One region of the Isoptericola sp. Y581 genome, then DNA from elsewhere that is predicted to be linked to it. Evidence: riboswitches for the same ligand, from Rfam matches in the RefSeq annotation. Region 1 holds a riboswitch; the other holds the start of a gene.

Evidence for each region. A riboswitch is a leader RNA that binds a small molecule or an ion and turns the genes downstream of it on or off. The one in region 1 is predicted to bind ZMP and ZTP.
Region 2: linked by a shared signal. The riboswitch ahead of glyA (serine hydroxymethyltransferase) and the one ahead of purH (bifunctional phosphoribosylaminoimidazolecarboxamide formyltransferase/IMP cyclohydrolase) in region 1 are both predicted to bind ZMP and ZTP.

The regions. Positions count from the first base shown of each region.
Region 1 covers NZ_JCAIUK010000004.1:71,641-79,754, reverse strand. The annotation lists gene AC1C2W_RS08890 (ArsR/SmtB family transcription factor) at 1-42, opposite strand, end outside; gene AC1C2W_RS08885 (MFS transporter) at 154-1,434, shown strand; gene AC1C2W_RS08880 (hypothetical protein) at 1,474-2,361, opposite strand; gene AC1C2W_RS08875 (SDR family NAD(P)-dependent oxidoreductase) at 2,384-3,400, opposite strand; gene AC1C2W_RS08870 (TetR family transcriptional regulator) at 3,472-4,014, shown strand; gene AC1C2W_RS08865 (nuclear transport factor 2 family protein) at 4,025-4,399, opposite strand; ZMP/ZTP riboswitch at 4,492-4,584, shown strand; gene purH (bifunctional phosphoribosylaminoimidazolecarboxamide formyltransferase/IMP cyclohydrolase) at 4,617-6,251, shown strand; gene AC1C2W_RS08855 (NAD(P)/FAD-dependent oxidoreductase) at 6,463-7,809, opposite strand; gene AC1C2W_RS08850 (DUF3017 domain-containing protein) at 7,849-8,114, shown strand, end outside.
Region 2 covers NZ_JCAIUK010000002.1:107,380-115,493, reverse strand. The annotation lists gene AC1C2W_RS03515 (alkaline phosphatase) at 1-295, shown strand, start outside; gene AC1C2W_RS03510 (exodeoxyribonuclease III) at 663-1,484, opposite strand; gene AC1C2W_RS03505 (VOC family protein) at 1,553-2,035, opposite strand; gene AC1C2W_RS03500 (PPK2 family polyphosphate kinase) at 2,153-3,016, opposite strand; gene AC1C2W_RS03495 (bifunctional 5,10-methylenetetrahydrofolate dehydrogenase/5,10-methenyltetrahydrofolate cyclohydrolase) at 3,013-3,888, opposite strand; gene glyA (serine hydroxymethyltransferase) at 3,885-5,168, opposite strand; ZMP/ZTP riboswitch at 5,250-5,337, opposite strand; gene AC1C2W_RS03485 (glycoside hydrolase family 97 N-terminal domain-containing protein) at 5,359-6,891, opposite strand; gene AC1C2W_RS03480 (ArsR/SmtB family transcription factor) at 7,084-7,710, shown strand; gene AC1C2W_RS03475 (MFS transporter) at 7,707-8,114, shown strand, end outside.

The sequences.
Region 1 (8,114 bases):
TCGCAGGCCTTGCGGGTCCTGGACCTCCAACGTCTCTCGCACCCGACCGAGGGTAGCAAGGTCGCCCACCATCCATTGCTCAATATCTATCGCGCAACATCTATCGCGCAATAGATATTGCGCAACAAGCGTTGCGGGTCTAGCGTTCCCCTCATGACCACCGAACGCATCGCCGAGGCGCCGCCCGCTGTCGACATCCCCCTGCGCCGTAACCGGCCGTACATGCTGCTCATGTCCGGCCTGACGACCCAGTCGCTCGGGGGAGGGGTCGCGCGGTTCGCCGTCCCGCTCCTCGCGCTGGAGCTGACCGGCTCGCCGGCCGCGGCGGGCCTCGTGGCCGCCGTCGGGCAGTCCGGCGCCCTGCTGGCGGCGCTCCCGGCGGGCGTCGTGGCGGACCGCACCGACCGGCGCCGGCTCGTCCTCGGCGCGGCGGGCACGGCGGCGGTGCTGTGGGGCACGGTGGTCGTCGCGGGCGCCCTCGGCGGCCTGACCGCCTGGCACCTCGCCGCCGTCCTCTTCGGCGCAGCGGTGGTGACCGCGTTCCTCGACCCCGCGATCAGCGGGGCCTTCCGCGCCGTCGTCCCGCAGGCGCAGCTGCCGACCGCGTATGCCGCCGCACAGGGGAGGGATGCCGTCGCGGGGATGGTCGCCGGTCCGTTGGGCGGCGTCCTGTATAGCCTCGCGCACGTCGTGCCGATGGTCGGCGCGGTCGTGGGGGAGCTGGCGACCGCCGTCTGCGCTTTCTTCGTGCGGGAGCCGCTGAACGGCGACGTCGCCGATCAACGCGCCGTCCGGCCGCTGGTGGCCCTGCGGCAGGGGCTGCGGTTCGTCTGGTCGGTGCCGCTCTTCCGGGCGTCCCTCGGGCTGTTCGTCGTGGTGAACGTCGCGCTGAGCGGGATGATGATCGGCATCAACCTCGAGCTCGCCGGCAACGGCACCCCGCCGGTGCTCATCGGCGTCCTCGACATGGCGGCCGCCGGCTCGATGCTGCTCGGTGCGGTTGTCGCGCCCCCGCTCGTCGCACGGCTGCGGCTCGGCGTCGTGACCGTGCTCGCGCTCGGGCTGCTCGTCGTCGCCTTCGCCGCCATGGCGCTTGTGCAGACCTACCTGGGGTACGTGGTCCTCACGGCCGTGGGCGTCCTGCTGGTCCCGGCGGTGAACTCAGCGATGGCGGGGTACAACGCGGCCATCACGCCGGGTGAGATGCAGGGCCGGCTCGCCTCCGTGCTCGGGCTGAGCGGCGTGGCGGCGATGCCGGTCGCCCCCCTGGTCGGCGGCACGCTGCTCGGTGCCGGCGGCATCGGCGTCGTGCTGTGGGTGTTGGTCGGCCTCCTCGCCGTCACCGTCGCCGGGCTGTGCTGCGTGCGGCCGCTGTGGCGGGTCGGCACCCCCGACGCCTGGGCCGCCGACGCGCTCTCGATGCCGGCGGCGTGACCCGGAGCATGGCTCGGCAGGGCTCGGGCAGGTGCTTCGTCAGGAGGCCGGCGGGCCCGAGTAGGCCACGAAGGTGTCCTTCCCTGCCGGGCCGACGTTGGTGACGTAGGCGCGGACCTGATACTCCTCGGGCAGGTCGACGCGGTCGGGAAGTCGTCCCACGACTTCCCGCACCTCCGTGCGATAGGCGGCCAGCTCGTCGTCGGACGGTTCGTGGTCCGGGCCGAGCTCGAGGAGGGCGTCGTCCGGGCGGATCTCCAGGGACACGAGGTCCTCCCGCAGCGGCTCGACGGCGGTCAGGACGGCGCGGACGAGCTGCGGCTCCTGGCGGGTCAGGTCGTACGGCAGGCTGATCTGGTGGCGGGAGAGCCGGTCCGGACGCACCTCGAACTCGGTGACCGCCGGTGGCACGGTGTCCGGCAGCTGGGCCAGGAACTCCGCGGCCTCCTGCGCTGTCTCGACGGCGTCGGCGCCCTCGGGGTAGCGGAGCTCGACGGTTCTTTCGCTGACCACACGTGTGCTGGGTGTGGCGGCCGGCAGGTCCAGGCCGGCCGCGTACAGGAGGGCGTCGAACGATGCGTCGTCCGGCCAGTCGACGAGGGGCTCCAGCGTGCCGGTGCCGAGCGTGGCGGACATCGAGGTGTACACGGCGTCCCTGGCGAACGTGCCCACGTGGGCGACCTGCTCGGCCGTGACGTCGTCGTCGAGGGTGACGTGCAGGTGCGGGAACCACGGGACGTCCCCGCGGGCAGACGCCTGGGCGACGCCCGGCAGGGCCTCGACCTCGCCCAGGTGGCGCTGCAGGGTCTGTTCGGGGGAGGTGTACCAGCGGTACCCGACAACGGCGGCAACGACCACGACCGCGACCCCGGCGACGACGGCGATGGCCACGGTGGCCGGGCGGAATCCTGCGTTCTCCCTGGTCATCGTGGCCATGCTAGCCGTCGGCTCAGACCGCGGACCAGCCGCCGTCCGAGGCGAGGATCGCGCCGTTGAGGTTCACCGCGTCCCGCGAGAGCAGGAACGTGATCGAGGCGGCCAGGTGCTCGGCCAGGGCGACGCCGGGGAGGTTGCCCATGTACCGGCCCAGGCGCGGTGCGCCGAACTCGGCCTGGCCGGGCTGGATGCCGGTGGCGACGCCGCCCGGCGCGACCGCGTTCACGGTGACCCCCGTGCCCGAGTACATCACCGCGGACGACTTGGTCAGCCCGATGACCGCGTGCTTGGACGCCGTGTAGGCGGCGCCGGCCGCCGAGCCGCGCAGGCCTGCTTCCGAGGCGATGTTGACGATGCGCCCGTCCTTCGCCTCGAGCATCCCGGGGACGACGGCGCGCATGAGGCGCATGGTCCCGTCGACGTTGACGCGCATCACGCGCTCCCACGTGGCGTCGGTCATCTCGTGCACCGCGCTCATGTCGTCCATGATCCCGGCGACGTTCGCCAGGGCGTCGACGCGGTCGCCCGCGGCGCGCAGGATCTCGGCGACCGACTCCGCCGACGTGATGTCGCCCGCGACGGCGACGACCTCGGCGTCCGGCAGGGAGGCGGCGAGCTCGTCGAGCTTCTCCTTCGCCAGGTCGACTGCGACGACGCGCCCGCCCTCACGGGCGACGCGGGAGGCGACGGCGCGGCCGATGCCCGACGCCGCGCCCGTGACGATGACGGTCTGGCCGGCGAAGCGGCCCGGCGTGATCTGCTCGGTCCACGGCGCGGGGCCGGCTGCGGAGGGGGTGTCGTCGTCGGAGCCCTCGGGGACCTCGGCGCGATACGCGGCGACGAGGCCGTCCACCAGCTCGGCGGGTACCTTGCCGTTCGACAGCGTTACGAGCTGCTCGAGCGGGAGTGCCCGGGCCGGCGCCAGCGACTCGGCGGACGCCCCGGCCTGCTCGAGGAGGGTGGCGAGGATGCGGCCGCCGACGGGGTGGTCGAGCCATTCGCCGACGGTCGAGGATGCGGACAGGGCCATAGTGCTCTCCTTGCTGGGTGGTCCCTCGCGGGCTAAACCGGACAACACTGTCCGGTTGTTAGCATATTCCGATGTCCCCCTACCGCCGCAACCCCGGACCGTCGGCCGGCCCGCGCAACCGCGCGGCCCTGCTCGCGGCGGCCCACGAGGTCTTCGCCGAGGCCGGGACCACGGCGCCACTCAGCGCGATCGCCCGGCGCGCCGGCGTGGGCCAGGGCAGCCTCTACCGGCACTTCCCGGACCGGGTCACGCTCGTGGCCGCGGTCGTGGAGGCGAACGTCGCGGAGCTCGAGGACGCGGCGGCCGAACCGGGGACCGAGCTGCCCGCGCTGCTCGGCCTCGTCACCCGGCACGCGGTCGAGTCCGTGGGGGTCGTGGACCTGCTCGTCGAGGAGCGCCCCGGGCGCATGCTGGAGCTGCGCGGGCGCGTCGAGGCGGTCCTCGCAGCGCACCTCGGCGCGGCGCGCGTGGCGGGCCAGGTTCCGGCGACCACGACCGCTGCAGACCTCATGCTCGGGGTCGAGCTCGTCGCGGGGGTCATCACCCGCCGCCCCGCCGCCGAGCGTCCGGCCGTCGCCGCACGCGCGTGGCGGCTCCTCGGCTTCGAGGCCTGACCAGGACGACTCAGTACCTCTCGACGAGGTGCTCGCGACCGGCCGGCGGTTCGTAGGACTCCGGCCAGAAGTCGATGATCGAGGAGACCCGGCCGTCGTCGTCGAACCCGAAGAAGGACACCCCCGTCTCGACGTGCTCGCCGATCCGGACCTCGACCCAGGAGACGGCGCCGTCGTCGTCGGCCACGACCCGCTGGACCGTCACGTGCCAGTCGCCCGGATACTCGCTGTTGAACCGCACCCAGTTCTCGCGGCCGTGCACGCGCTCGCGGGTCTGCGGCATGTCGCAGACGAAGTCCGTGGCGAAGAAGTCCGTGTACGCGCTCCAGTCGCGGTCCTCGGCGGCACGCCAGAGTCGGGTCAAGGTGTCGTGTCGGGGATGCATGTCCGACACCCTATGGCCCGGTGCCGACAGCCGTCGTCGCAGGCCGTCACGGTCGCAGGCAACGTGTCCCACGACCGGGCGGACGATAGAGTGCTCTCGGCTGTGACTGGCGAGGGTGGGGCACCACCGGGGAGCAGCCACCCCAGATCGACCCGCGATGTGCGCCGCCCGCCTGGGTGCCAGGGTCTTCGAGAGACCGACTCTTCGAGGAGACCTCATGTCAGGCGCACCCACCGCCCCCGACGTCCAGCTCGCCGACGACGCGCAGCGCCCCGTCCGCCGTGCCCTGCTGAGCGTCTATGACAAGACCGGCCTGACAGAGCTCGCCACCGCCCTGCACGCGGCGGGCGTCGAGCTCGTGTCCACCGGGTCCACGGCCGCCCGCATCGCCGACGCCGGCGTCCCCGTCACCCGCGTGGAGGAGCTCACCGGCTTCCCTGAGTGCCTCGAGGGCCGCGTGAAGACGCTGCACCCGCGCGTGCACGCCGGCATCCTGGCCGACACCCGCAAGGCCGACCACCTCGCCCAGCTTGCCGACCTCGGCATCGACACGTTCGAGCTGGTCGTCGTGAACCTGTACCCGTTCGCCGCCACGGTGTCGTCCGGCGCCGGGCCGGACGAGGTCGTCGAGCAGATCGACATCGGCGGGCCTTCCATGGTCCGCGCCGCGGCGAAGAACCACCCGAGCGTCGCGATCGTCGTCGACCCGGCGCGGTACGACGACGTCGTCGCCGCGGTGACCGGCGGGGGATTCACCTTCGCCCAGCGCAAGCGCCTGGCGGCGGCGGCGTTCGCGCACACCGCCCAGTACGACGTCGGCGTCGCGTCCTGGTTCGCGAGCGCGTACGCGCCTGACGAGGTCGCACTCGAGTCCCACATGCCCGACGTCGCCGGCGCCGCGTTCGAGCGCACCGCCGTGCTGCGCTACGGCGAGAACCCGCACCAGCGGGCCGCCCTGTACACGCGGACCGACGGCGGCACCGGGCTCGCCCAGGCCGCCCAGCTGCACGGCAAGGCGATGAGCTACAACAACTACGTCGACGCCGACGCCGCCTGGCGGGCCGCGCACGACCACGCGGAGCCGGCCGTCGCCGTCGTCAAGCACGCCAACCCGTGCGGCATCGCCGTCGGTGCGGACATCGCGCAGGCCCACGCCCGCGCGCACGCCACCGACCCGGTGTCGGCCTACGGCGGCGTCGTCGCCGCGAACCGCGTGATCACCCGAGCCGCGGCCGAGCAGATCGCCCCTGTGTTCACCGAGGTGGTCGTGGCCCCCGGCTTCGAGCCGGAGGCGCTGGAGCTCCTGCAGGCCAAGAAGAACGTGCGCCTGCTCGTGGTCGACACCCCGCCGCGCGCCGTCGCCGAGAACCGGCCAATCTCCGGCGGCATGCTCGTGCAGGAGGTCGACAGCTTCCAGGCCGAGGGCGACGACCCCGCGGCGTGGACGCTCGCCGCGGGCGACGCGGCGGACGAGGCCACGCTCGCCGACCTGGCGTTCGCGTGGAAGTCCGTCCGGGCGGCCAAGTCGAACGCCATCCTGCTCGCCGCAGGCGGCGCGGCCGTGGGCATCGGCATGGGCCAGGTGAACCGCGTCGACTCGTGCCGGCTCTCCGTGGAGCGGGCCAACACGCTCGCCGACGGAGAGTCCGGCCCGGTCGAGCGGGCGCGTGGTGCCGTCGCGGCCTCCGACGCCTTCTTCCCCTTCGCCGACGGGCTGCAGGTGCTGCTCGACGCCGGGGTCCGCGCCGTCGTGCAGCCCGGCGGGTCCATCCGCGACGCCGAGGTGATCGAGGCGGCCCAGGCCGCCGGCGTCACGATGTACCTCACCGGCACCCGCCACTTCGCCCACTGACCACCGCGCCGCTGGTTGAGCCGGTCGAAACCACGCCCGGTGGTTGAGCTTGTCGAAACCCGGGTTTCGACAGGCTCAACCGGCGATCGGTTTCGACAGGCTCAACCGGCGATCGGTTTCGACAGGCTCAACCGGCGATCGGTTTCGACAGGCTCAACCGGCGATCGGCGGTTTCGACAGGCTCAACCGGCGATCGGCGGTTTCGACAGGCTCAACCGGCGACGGCGGTCTTCAGCCGGACCGTCGGGTCGGTGGCCCTGGCGAGGTCGAGGCGCAGCGGCTCGCCGCGGTTCATGAGCCGCCGCACGCCGCCGACGTCGCGCGGGGAGTCGACCAGGAGGACGGCGCGGACCGTCGCGGCGCCGTTGTGCGTCGTGGCGACGGGATCGAGGTACAGGGCCGCCCACGGGCCCTCGCCCGGCGTCCCGCGCAACAGCACGGGGGAGTCGGGGGCGGGCAGTCCCAGCAGGGCGAGGTCGTGGCCGAGCTGCTGCGAGAAGACGTACGGCGCGTGCGTGGCGCCGCCCCCGACGCCGGGCCCCACCTGGAGCATGGCACGCACGGTGGCGTCCGGGTCGTGCAGGGCGGCCGACCAGTGCCCGCCCGGCACCGTGCCGAACACGGGGTGTGCCCGGGACGCGACGTCGCCTACCGCCCAGACGCCCGGCTGGCCGGGGACCCGTCCGTCGGCGTCCACCACCAGCGCGCCGCGGCCGTCCGTCGGCAGCGCGCCCGCCAGCCAGTCGGTCGCCGGGCGGGCGCCGACGGCGGTCAGCACGAGGTCGGCGGGGAGGTGCTCGCCGTCGGCCAGCCGGACGCCGTCGTCCTCCACCGAGGCCACGGCCGCCCCGGTGCGCAGGCGCACGCCCGCCGCGTCGTACCAGCCGGCCAGGTGCGCGCCGACGTCGGCGCCGAGCTGGCGCGACAGGGGGGCGCCGGCCGCCTCAAGCACGGTCACGTCGGCCCCGGCCCCCGCCGCGACCCCGGCGACCTCCGCACCGATCCAGCCCGCGCCGACGATCACCAGGCGCAGCCTGTCGCCCCGGGTCGTGCGCAGCGCCGACCGCAGCCGTTCGGCGTCGGCGGCCGTGTGCAGCAGGGCCGACGCGGCGAACCCGGGCGGCACCACAGGGACCGAGCCCACGGCGACGACCGCCGCGTCCGCGTCGACCCGGCCGCCCGCCGTGGTGACGGCCACGCCGTCGGCGCGCACGTCCAGCTGCTGCGCGGGCTCCGCGAGGCGCACGTCGTCGGCAAGGGTCTCGACGTCGACCCCGAGGTCGTCGCGCAGCCACACCGGGGCCGGGCGCGTGAGGAGCTCCTTCGAGAGCGGCGGCCGGTCGTACGGCGGCACGCCCTCCCCGCCGAGCAGCGTGATCCGCCCCTCGAAGCCGTGGGCGCGCAGGGCGGCGACGGTCTGCGCTCCGGCGAGGCCGGCACCGACGACGACGACGGACCGCGGGATCGGCGGGGGTGCTGCGGGCCCGGCGAGGTCGCGGCTGGCGTCGGGCGTCGGGTCGGGCGGGTCGGGCATCGCGTCGGGCGTCGGGTCGGGCACGGTCATCACGCTAACCCGGCGAGGGTAGGCTCGGCTGCCGTGGAACCCCGTGCGCTGCCCGACCCCGCCGGTGGGCGCAAGCCCGCGCCCACGTGGCACTCCGTCGAGGCTGCGCCGGCGGACCAGCCGCCGCGCACCGTGCCCGGGCCCGAGCGGGCCATCGTCACCATGCTGGCCGGGATCGTGCTGGCCGTGCTGCTCGGGGTGCTGGTCGGAGCTCGCGTCGGGACGGGCATGATCGCGGTCGTGCTCGCCGTCGCCGGTACCTGGCGCGCCACCTCGGCCACCGGGCCCGTAGGGCTCGT
Region 2 (8,114 bases), on a different contig from region 1:
GAAGAAGCACAAGGACACGCTGATCCTCGTGGTCGGCGACCACGCCACCGGCGGGCTCGCCATCGAGAACGTGGACGCCGACGACGAGTCCGGCGCGGGCGCGACCGCCGAGGACGGCCCGTTCCCGATCCCGGGCACGGACCTGGAGTTCACCGTCGACTGGACCACCGGCGGGCACACCGGCGAGGCCACGCCGATCACCGCGCAGGGCCCGGGAGCCGACCGGCTCAGCGGCGCCCAGCTCAACACCGACGTGCACGACGCGGTGCTGAAGGCGATGTTCCCGCGCCGATAGTTCCGCCGCCGGTTGAGCCTGTCGAAACCCCGCGCCGCCGGTTGAGCCTGTCGAAACCCCGCGCCGCCGGTTGAGCTTGTCGAAACCCCGCGCCGCCGGTTGAGCTTGTCGAAACCCCGCGCCGCCGGTTGAGCTTGTCGAACCCCTCACGCAGGTTTCGACAGGCTCAACCAGCGAGGATCCGGGTTTCGACAGGCTCAACCAGCGAGGATCCGGGTTTCGACAGGCTCAACCAGCGAGGATCCGGGTTTCGACAGGCTCAACCAGCGAGGATCCGGGTTTCGACAGGCTCAACCAGCGAGGATCCGGGTTTCGACAGGCTCAACCAGCGAGGATCCGGGTTTCGACAGGCTCAACCAGCGGAGACTCAGAGGTCGTACGTGGCGATCACGGGCGCGTGGTCGCTCCACCGCTCGTCGTAGGTGGGCGCGCGGTCGACCTCGACCTTGACGGCCCGCGGCGCGAGCACGGTGTTGGCAAGCTGGTAGTCGATGCGCCAGCCGCGGTCGTTGACGTACGACTGCCCGCGCCACGACCACCAGGTGTACGGTCCGGGGCCGTCGCCGGCGTGCACGCGGCCGAGGTCGGCCCAGCCGAGCTCGCCGAGCCAGCGGTCCACATACGCCCGCTCCTCGGGGAGGAATCCAGCGTTCTTGAGGTTGCCCTTCCAGTTCGCGATGTCGGCGTTCTGGTGGGCGACGTTGAGGTCGCCGGCGACGACGGCGGGCCGCTCGGCCGCGGCGAGCTCGGCCAGGCGCGCCGTCACCTTGTCGAGGTGCGCGTACTTGGCCGCCATCGTGTGCTCCTTGCCCGGGGTGTTCGTCCCCGAGTGCAGGTAGGCGGAGACGGCCGTGAGCAGGCCGCCGCCCGGCAGCTCGACATCGGCCTCCACCCAGCGGCCGGTGTCGACCGGGGGCTCGGGCTCCCCCGCCGGGCCGTGGGCCGCGAGACCCATGCGGACGGCGTGCAGCGGCAGCCGCGACGCGACCGCCACCCCCGCGCGGCCCTTGATCTCGCTCGGCAGGTGCGCGACGTGCCAGCCCTCGAGGAACTCGTGGACCAGCTCGTCGGGGGCGCGCACCTCCTGCAGCAGCAGCACGTCCGGCGTGCGGGTGGCGATCCAGGCGTCCATGTTGCGGCGGAAGGCGGCACGGATGCCGTTGACGTTGGCGGTGGCGACGGTCAGCACGCCGGTCATCCCATCACACGCCGGCGACACCGCCCGCACCCGACGACGTCGGCGGCGGGTGCCCCTGCTCACTCTCCGCGGTAGGCGGCCTCCAGCACGGGGACCTCGATCTTGTGCATCTGCAGCATCGCCTTCATCACGCGGATGTTGGCCTCGGTCGTGTAGTCGCCCGACAGCTCCTCGAGCCGCTTCGGCACGACCTGCCACGAGACGCCGTAGCGGTCCTTGCACCAGCCGCAGGGCCCGGGCTCGCCGCCGTCGGACGTGAGGACCTCCCAGTACCGGTCCACCTCCTCCTGCGAGTCGACCCGCAGGTAGAAGCTGAAGGCCTCGTTGAGCTGGAACTCCGGCCCGGCGTTGAGCCCGATGACGCGGTGCCCGGCCAGCGTGAACTCCACGATGAACGGCCGCCCCGGCTCGGCCCCGGGCACGCCCTCGGGCGAGACCAGCACCGAGCCCACCGAGGAGTCGGGGATGTGCGCGGCGTAGAACTCGGCGGCCTCGTGGGCCTTGTTGTTGCCGAACCACAGGTGGGTGAGCACGTCGACCATGTCCGTCTCCCGTTCTTCCCGGCCCACGCGCCGTCGGTGGCGCGCGGTGTCGTCCCAGGGGTCGACCGGGACGGGCGGGCGAACTCATCGCCAGTCAGATGCCGGTCGGATGGGACGTCACGTCGCGGCGAGGCGCGCCTTCTCCTTCTGGACGTCGAACGTGGCGGCCGGCCAGCGCGGGTCGATGTCCTCCAACGCCTCCAGGAGCAGCGCCTGCACCGCCAGCCGGGCGTACCACTTCGCGTTCGCGGGCACCACGAACCACGGGGCGTTGTCGGTCGAGGTGCGCTCGAAGACCTGCTGGAAGGCATCCATGTACCGCGGCCACAGCAACCGCTCGTCGACGTCGCCGGGGTTGTACTTCCAGTGCTTGTCCGGTCGTTCGAGCCGCTCGGCCAGGCGCTCCTTCTGCTCCTCGTACGAGATGTGCAGCATGACCTTGACGACGCGGGTGCCCGCGTCGGTCAGCCGCTTCTCGAACTCGTCGATCGCGCCGTACCGGCGCTCGATCTCCGCGGGCGGGGCCAGCTCGCGCACCCTGCCGATGAGGACGTCCTCGTAGTGCGAGCGGTCGAAGACGCCGATGTACCCGGCCTCCGGGACCTCCTTCTCGACCCGCCACAGGAACCCGTGGCCCAGCTCCTCCGGCGTGGGCTTCTTGAACGCCTTCAGGTGGATGCCCTGCGGGTCGGTGGCGCCGATGACGTGGCGCACGATGCCGCCCTTGCCGGCGGAGTCCATGGCCTGCAGCACGAGCAGCACGGCCGGCGCGGACGGGTCCTCGCGGCTCTGGGCGTAGAGGCGCTCCTGGAGCTCGTCCAGCTCCTCGGCGCCTGCTCGGAGGTCGGCCGCGCCGTCCTTCTTCTTCCCCTCGTACCCGGGCTTCGCGTCGGGGTCGACGTCCGCGAGCCGGAACCCCTCGCCCACCCGGAGCAGCTCGCTCGGCTCGCCCGCCCATCCCTGCTGGCTCTTCGCGGTCATGCGCTCATGATGGCGGACGCGACCGAGCGCTCGGCAGCCTCGACGGCGCTGCGGAACAGCATCGCGATGGTGGTCGGCCCGACGCCACCGATCCGCGGCGTGATCGCGCCGGCGACCTCCTCGCAGGACTCGTCCACGTCCGGCAGCAGCTTGCGGCCCTCGTACCGGACACCGCCGCCGATCACCGTGACGCCCGGCGTCAGGTGCTCCGGCCGCAGGATGCCCGGGACACCAGCGGCGGCGATGACGATGTCGGCACGCTTGGTGTACTCCGGCCAGTCCGGCACCCCGGTGTGGACCACGGTGACGGCCGCGTTGGCCGTGGGACGTTTCTGCGAGAGCAGCAGCGCCAGCGGCCGCCCGAGGGTCGTGCCACGGCCGAGGATGCACACCTCGCGACCGGCGACCGGGATCTCGTAGTGCGCCAGCAGCGTCTCGATCCCCGCCGGCGTCGCCGGCACCGGGCCCGGCATGCCGAGCGCGAGACGCCCCATGTTCACCGGATGCAGCGCGTCGGCGTCCTTGTCCGGGTCGAGGGCCAGCAGCGCCGCGTCGAAGTCGATCTGCGGAGGGGTGGGGTGCTGGATGAGGACGGAGTCGACGTCCTTGGCGTCGTTCATCTCCCGCACGGCCGCCAGGACGTCCGCCTGCGTGGCGTCCTGCGGCAGGTGGATGTGCGGCGAGGTGAACCCGAGCTCGGTCGCCTTGTCCATCTTCATCCGGACGTAGCCGGCGCTCGCCGAGTCGTCGCCGACGAGGATCGTGCCGAGCCCCGGCCGGTGACCGGCGGCGACGAGCGACTCGATCCGCGGAGCGAGGTCCGCGAACACCGCCTCCGCGACCGGCTTGCCGGGCAGCATCCGGGCGGTCACTGCTGCAGGCCGGGGTAGAGCGGGAAGTCGGCGGTGAGCTTCGCGACGCGGGCCGAGAGGGCGTCGACGTCGGCCGAGGCGCCGTCGCGCAGGGCCACCGCGATGATCTCCGCGACCTCGGTGAACTCGGCGTCGCCGAACCCGCGGGTGGCGAGCGCCGGCGTGCCGATCCGCAGGCCGGAGGTGACGCGCGGCGGGCGCGGGTCGAACGGCACGGCGTTGCGGTTCACGGTGATGCCGGCATCGTGCAGGAGGTCCTCCGCCTGCTGGCCGTCGAGCGCGGAGTTCCTCAGGTCCACGAGCACCAGGTGCACGTCGGTGCCGCCGGTGAGCACGGACACGCCCTGCTCGGCGACGTCGGCCTGGGTCAGCCGCTCGGCGATGATCTGAGCGCCGCGCAGCGTGCGCTCCTGACGGTCCTTGAACTCGTCGGTGCCCGCGACCTTGAACGCGACGGCCTTGGCCGCGATCACGTGCATGAGCGGGCCGCCCTGCTGGCCCGGGAACACGGCGGAGTTGATCTTCTTGGCGTACTCCTCCTTGCTCAGGATGAAGCCGGAGCGCGGGCCGCCGATGGTCTTGTGCACGGTGGAGCTCACGACGTCGGCGTGCGGCACGGGGCTCGGGTGCAGGCCCGCGGCCACGAGGCCGGCGAAGTGCGCCATGTCCACCCAGAGCTTGGCGCCGACCTCGTCCGCGACCTCGCGGAACGCGGCGAAGTCGAGGTGGCGGGGGTAGGCGGACCAGCCGGCGATGATGACGTCGGGGCGGTGCTCGAGAGCGCGCTTGCGCACCTCGTCCATCTCGATGCGGTACGACTGCGGGTCCACTCCGTAGGCGCCGACGTCGTAGAGCTTGCCGGAGAAGTTGATCTTCATGCCGTGCGTGAGGTGGCCGCCGTGCGCCAGCTCGAGGCCGAGGATCTTGTCGCCCGCGTTGATGAGGGCGTGCAGCACTGACGCGTTGGCCTGGGCGCCGGAGTGCGGCTGGACGTTCGCGGCCTCGGCCCCGAACAGGTCCTTGACCCGGGCGATCGCGAGGTTCTCCGCGATGTCGACCTGCTCACAGCCGCCGTAGTAGCGGCGGCCCGGGTAGCCCTCGGCGTACTTGTTGGTGAGCACGCTGCCCTGCGCCTGCAGGACGGCGCGGGGCACGAAGTTCTCGCTCGCGATCATCTCGAGGGTGTCGCGCTGGCGGGCCAGCTCCCCGTCGAGGACGGCCGCGATCTCGGGGTCGAGCTCGGCCAGGGGCGCGTTGAACGTGGGGTCGGGAGTGCTCATGCGGCGTTCTCCTGCTGTGTCGGACGGCGTTCGGACAGGCTCGGCCGACCGTCAGGAGGCCGGGCCATCATGTCAATCGAGCGACCGGGCCCAGGCGAACGACCCGTCGTCTGCACAGCGCGTCGCTCCCCGATGGTGATCCACCTGTACGCCAGTCGCGACGCCGTCGATGCTAGCAGCAGAGGGCGGGTCAGGAGCCGGCGCAGGCGAGCCGGGCGTCCCCCCACGCCGCGTGGTCGTTGTTCTTGCCGTCGCCGCCGTCGCCGCCGTCGCCGACCTGCAGGGAGAGGGACTCGACGCCGGTCACGTCCACCTCGAGGGGCTCCGGCGCCGTCTCGACGGTCACCGGGTCGGCGTCCGAGCCCACCGTGGCCAGCGGCACCCCGTCGCCGACGACCGTGAACGTCGCGCTGCCCTCCTCCGGGTCATCCCCTCCGGGCTCGATGCCGGGCGTCGCGGTGAACGTGGCGCATGCCCCGCCGAGGCGCACCTGGACGTCGGCGGGGGCGTGCGCGACGATCCCGTGCGCGAACTGCTGGCCCCCGACGTCGATGGGCCCGCCGCCCAGGTCGACGTCCCGGGTGACGTCGCCGAAGCCCGTCGTCGCCTCGACGAACGGTAGGCCCGAGACCCAGGCGTCGCCCTGCGGCACCGGCGGCAGGACGTCGAGCCGCGCGGCGTCGCCCGAGCGGATCGTCCGGCCGTCCCGCGTCTCATAGGTGCCGACGACCGGCAGGTCGACGGCGCCGACCGGCCCGTCGCGGCCCACCCGCACGGTCCAGATCCCTGTGACCGTCTGCCCGCCCGCGAGCCGGCCCCGCGTCACTGCCTGGGTCGAGCCGCCGGTGATCCACGACCACGCCGCCATGCCCGGCTCGATCCACGACGTGTCGCGGACGCGGCTCGGGCGGGCCAGGTCGTCCACCAGCGTGGACTCGACCATGTCGCCGGCCGAGCCGGTGACGGCGACGCGCCACGGGGTGCGCAGCGCGCCCGCTGCCGCGACGGGGTCGCCCTCGTACAGCTCGAGGCCGTAGTCGGGCGACCCGGCCGCGTCGTGCGTCGGGGACGAGCCCGCGTAGGTCCCGGTGACGTCCGAGTCCGTGAGCAGCACGTAGTCGTCGCCGTGGCGGAACGTCGCGGGGAACCCGTAGGACCCGGGCTCGGCGTCGGCCGCCGTCGTCGTGACGTGCGCGTTCTCGTACTGCGGCGCGTACGGCTGGAGCCACGCGTCCGCCTCGGCGGGCAGCGCGAAGCGCGCCGGCTCGGAGAGCACCTGGTACTGGTCGCCGAGGGAGCGCGGCAGCTCGTACCGGAACGCGACGCCGTCGTCGGCCGCTCGGATCACGACGTCGAACCGTCCGTCGGCGCTCGCCACGCGCAGCCGGAGCTCGTCCTGCCGGACGGAGCGCTCCCGCCGCTTGCCCGTCGTCATCGTGTAGCTCTCCCGGACGACGTCGCGCTCGGTCGACACCACGTCGAGCCCGGTCGACAGGTCGGCCACGTCCGTCACCACGCCCAGCGAGCCCACGGTCAGGACCTGTCGGCCGTCCCGGCGCACGGCGAGGTCGAGCGCGCCGTCGACGAGCCGCACCTCGGCGTCGACGGAGCCCGACGGCGAGGCGACGCGCCAGCGGGAGGCATCGGCATCTCCCTCGGCCGCGGCGCCTGGCCCCGCCATGGCCACGCCCAGGGCGACGGCGACCGCCGTCACCGGTGCCACCAGGGATCGCAGGCCTCGGGGCCTCGTACGTCGTGCCGGGCGGTGGGTCGTCGCCACTCCTCGTCGTCGAGTCGTGCGGCTCGTCGTCGAGCCGCCGCGGCGCGTCTAGGGAGGCGCGTGCCGAGCCACCACAGCTGGACGCAATCCACAAGACTTCTTGTACAACACTTCTTGTGGGTTTACGGTGGCGGGATGACGCAGCCTCCTCCCGAGCCCGACGGCGCGCCCGAGACCGCCACCGCCCCCGCGGCGCAGCCCCCGGTGCGCACGGTCACCGAGGCCAAGGCACTCGCCGCCCTGGCCAACCCGTACCGCGCACGCATCATGGACGCCCTCAAGGTCGACGGGCCGTCGACCGCCTCCGGCCTCGCACGCCGCACCGGCCAGGCCGTCGGCAGCGCCAGCCACCACCTCAAGGTGCTGCACGACGCCGGCCTCGTGACCGAGGCGCCCGAGCTCGCCCGCGACCGCCGGGAGCGGTGGTGGCGGCTCGTCGCGCCGCGGCTGCGCTGGTCGCGCCACGAGTTTGCCGACGACACCACGGCGGTCGCCGCCGCGCAGGCCGCCGAGGCGCTGAGCGTCCAGCGCCAGTTCGAGCGGGTCCGCGCCTGGAACGCCAACGCCGAGTCCGCCCCCGCGTGGGACGCCGCCGCGTTCGCCACGGAGACCTGGCTGCACCTGTCGCCCGCCGAGCTCGCCGAGCTCGGCTCGGAGATCACCGCCGTGCTCGTGCGGTGGGCGGAGCGCCCACGCCCCGACGACGACGTCGAGCGCGAGCCGGTGTTCGTCTTCGGCCGCGGCTTCCCCGCGCAGCCATGACCGCCACCACCAGCCGCGACCCCCGCGCCGACGAGTCCGGCGACGTCCCGCTCGGGCGCAACGCCGGCTTCCTCCGGCTGTGGATCGGCGAGGGCGTCAGCGTGCTGGGCAACGCCACGACGTCTGTGCTGCTGCCGCTCGTCGCCGTCCTCGAGCTCGACGCCGGGGCCACCACGGTCGGTCTGCTCACCGCGGCGGCATGGCTGCCGTGGCTCGTGATCGGGCTGCCCGCGGGCGCATGGATCGACCGGCTCCCGGCGCGGGCTGTCATGATCGTCGCGGACCTCGTCGCCGCGGTGGCCATCGGCAGCGTGCCCGTGGCGGCGGCGCTCGACGTGCTGACCGTGCCGCAGCTGATCGCGGTCGCCCTGGCCTCCGGGGTGAGCACCGTGTTCTTCCGCACC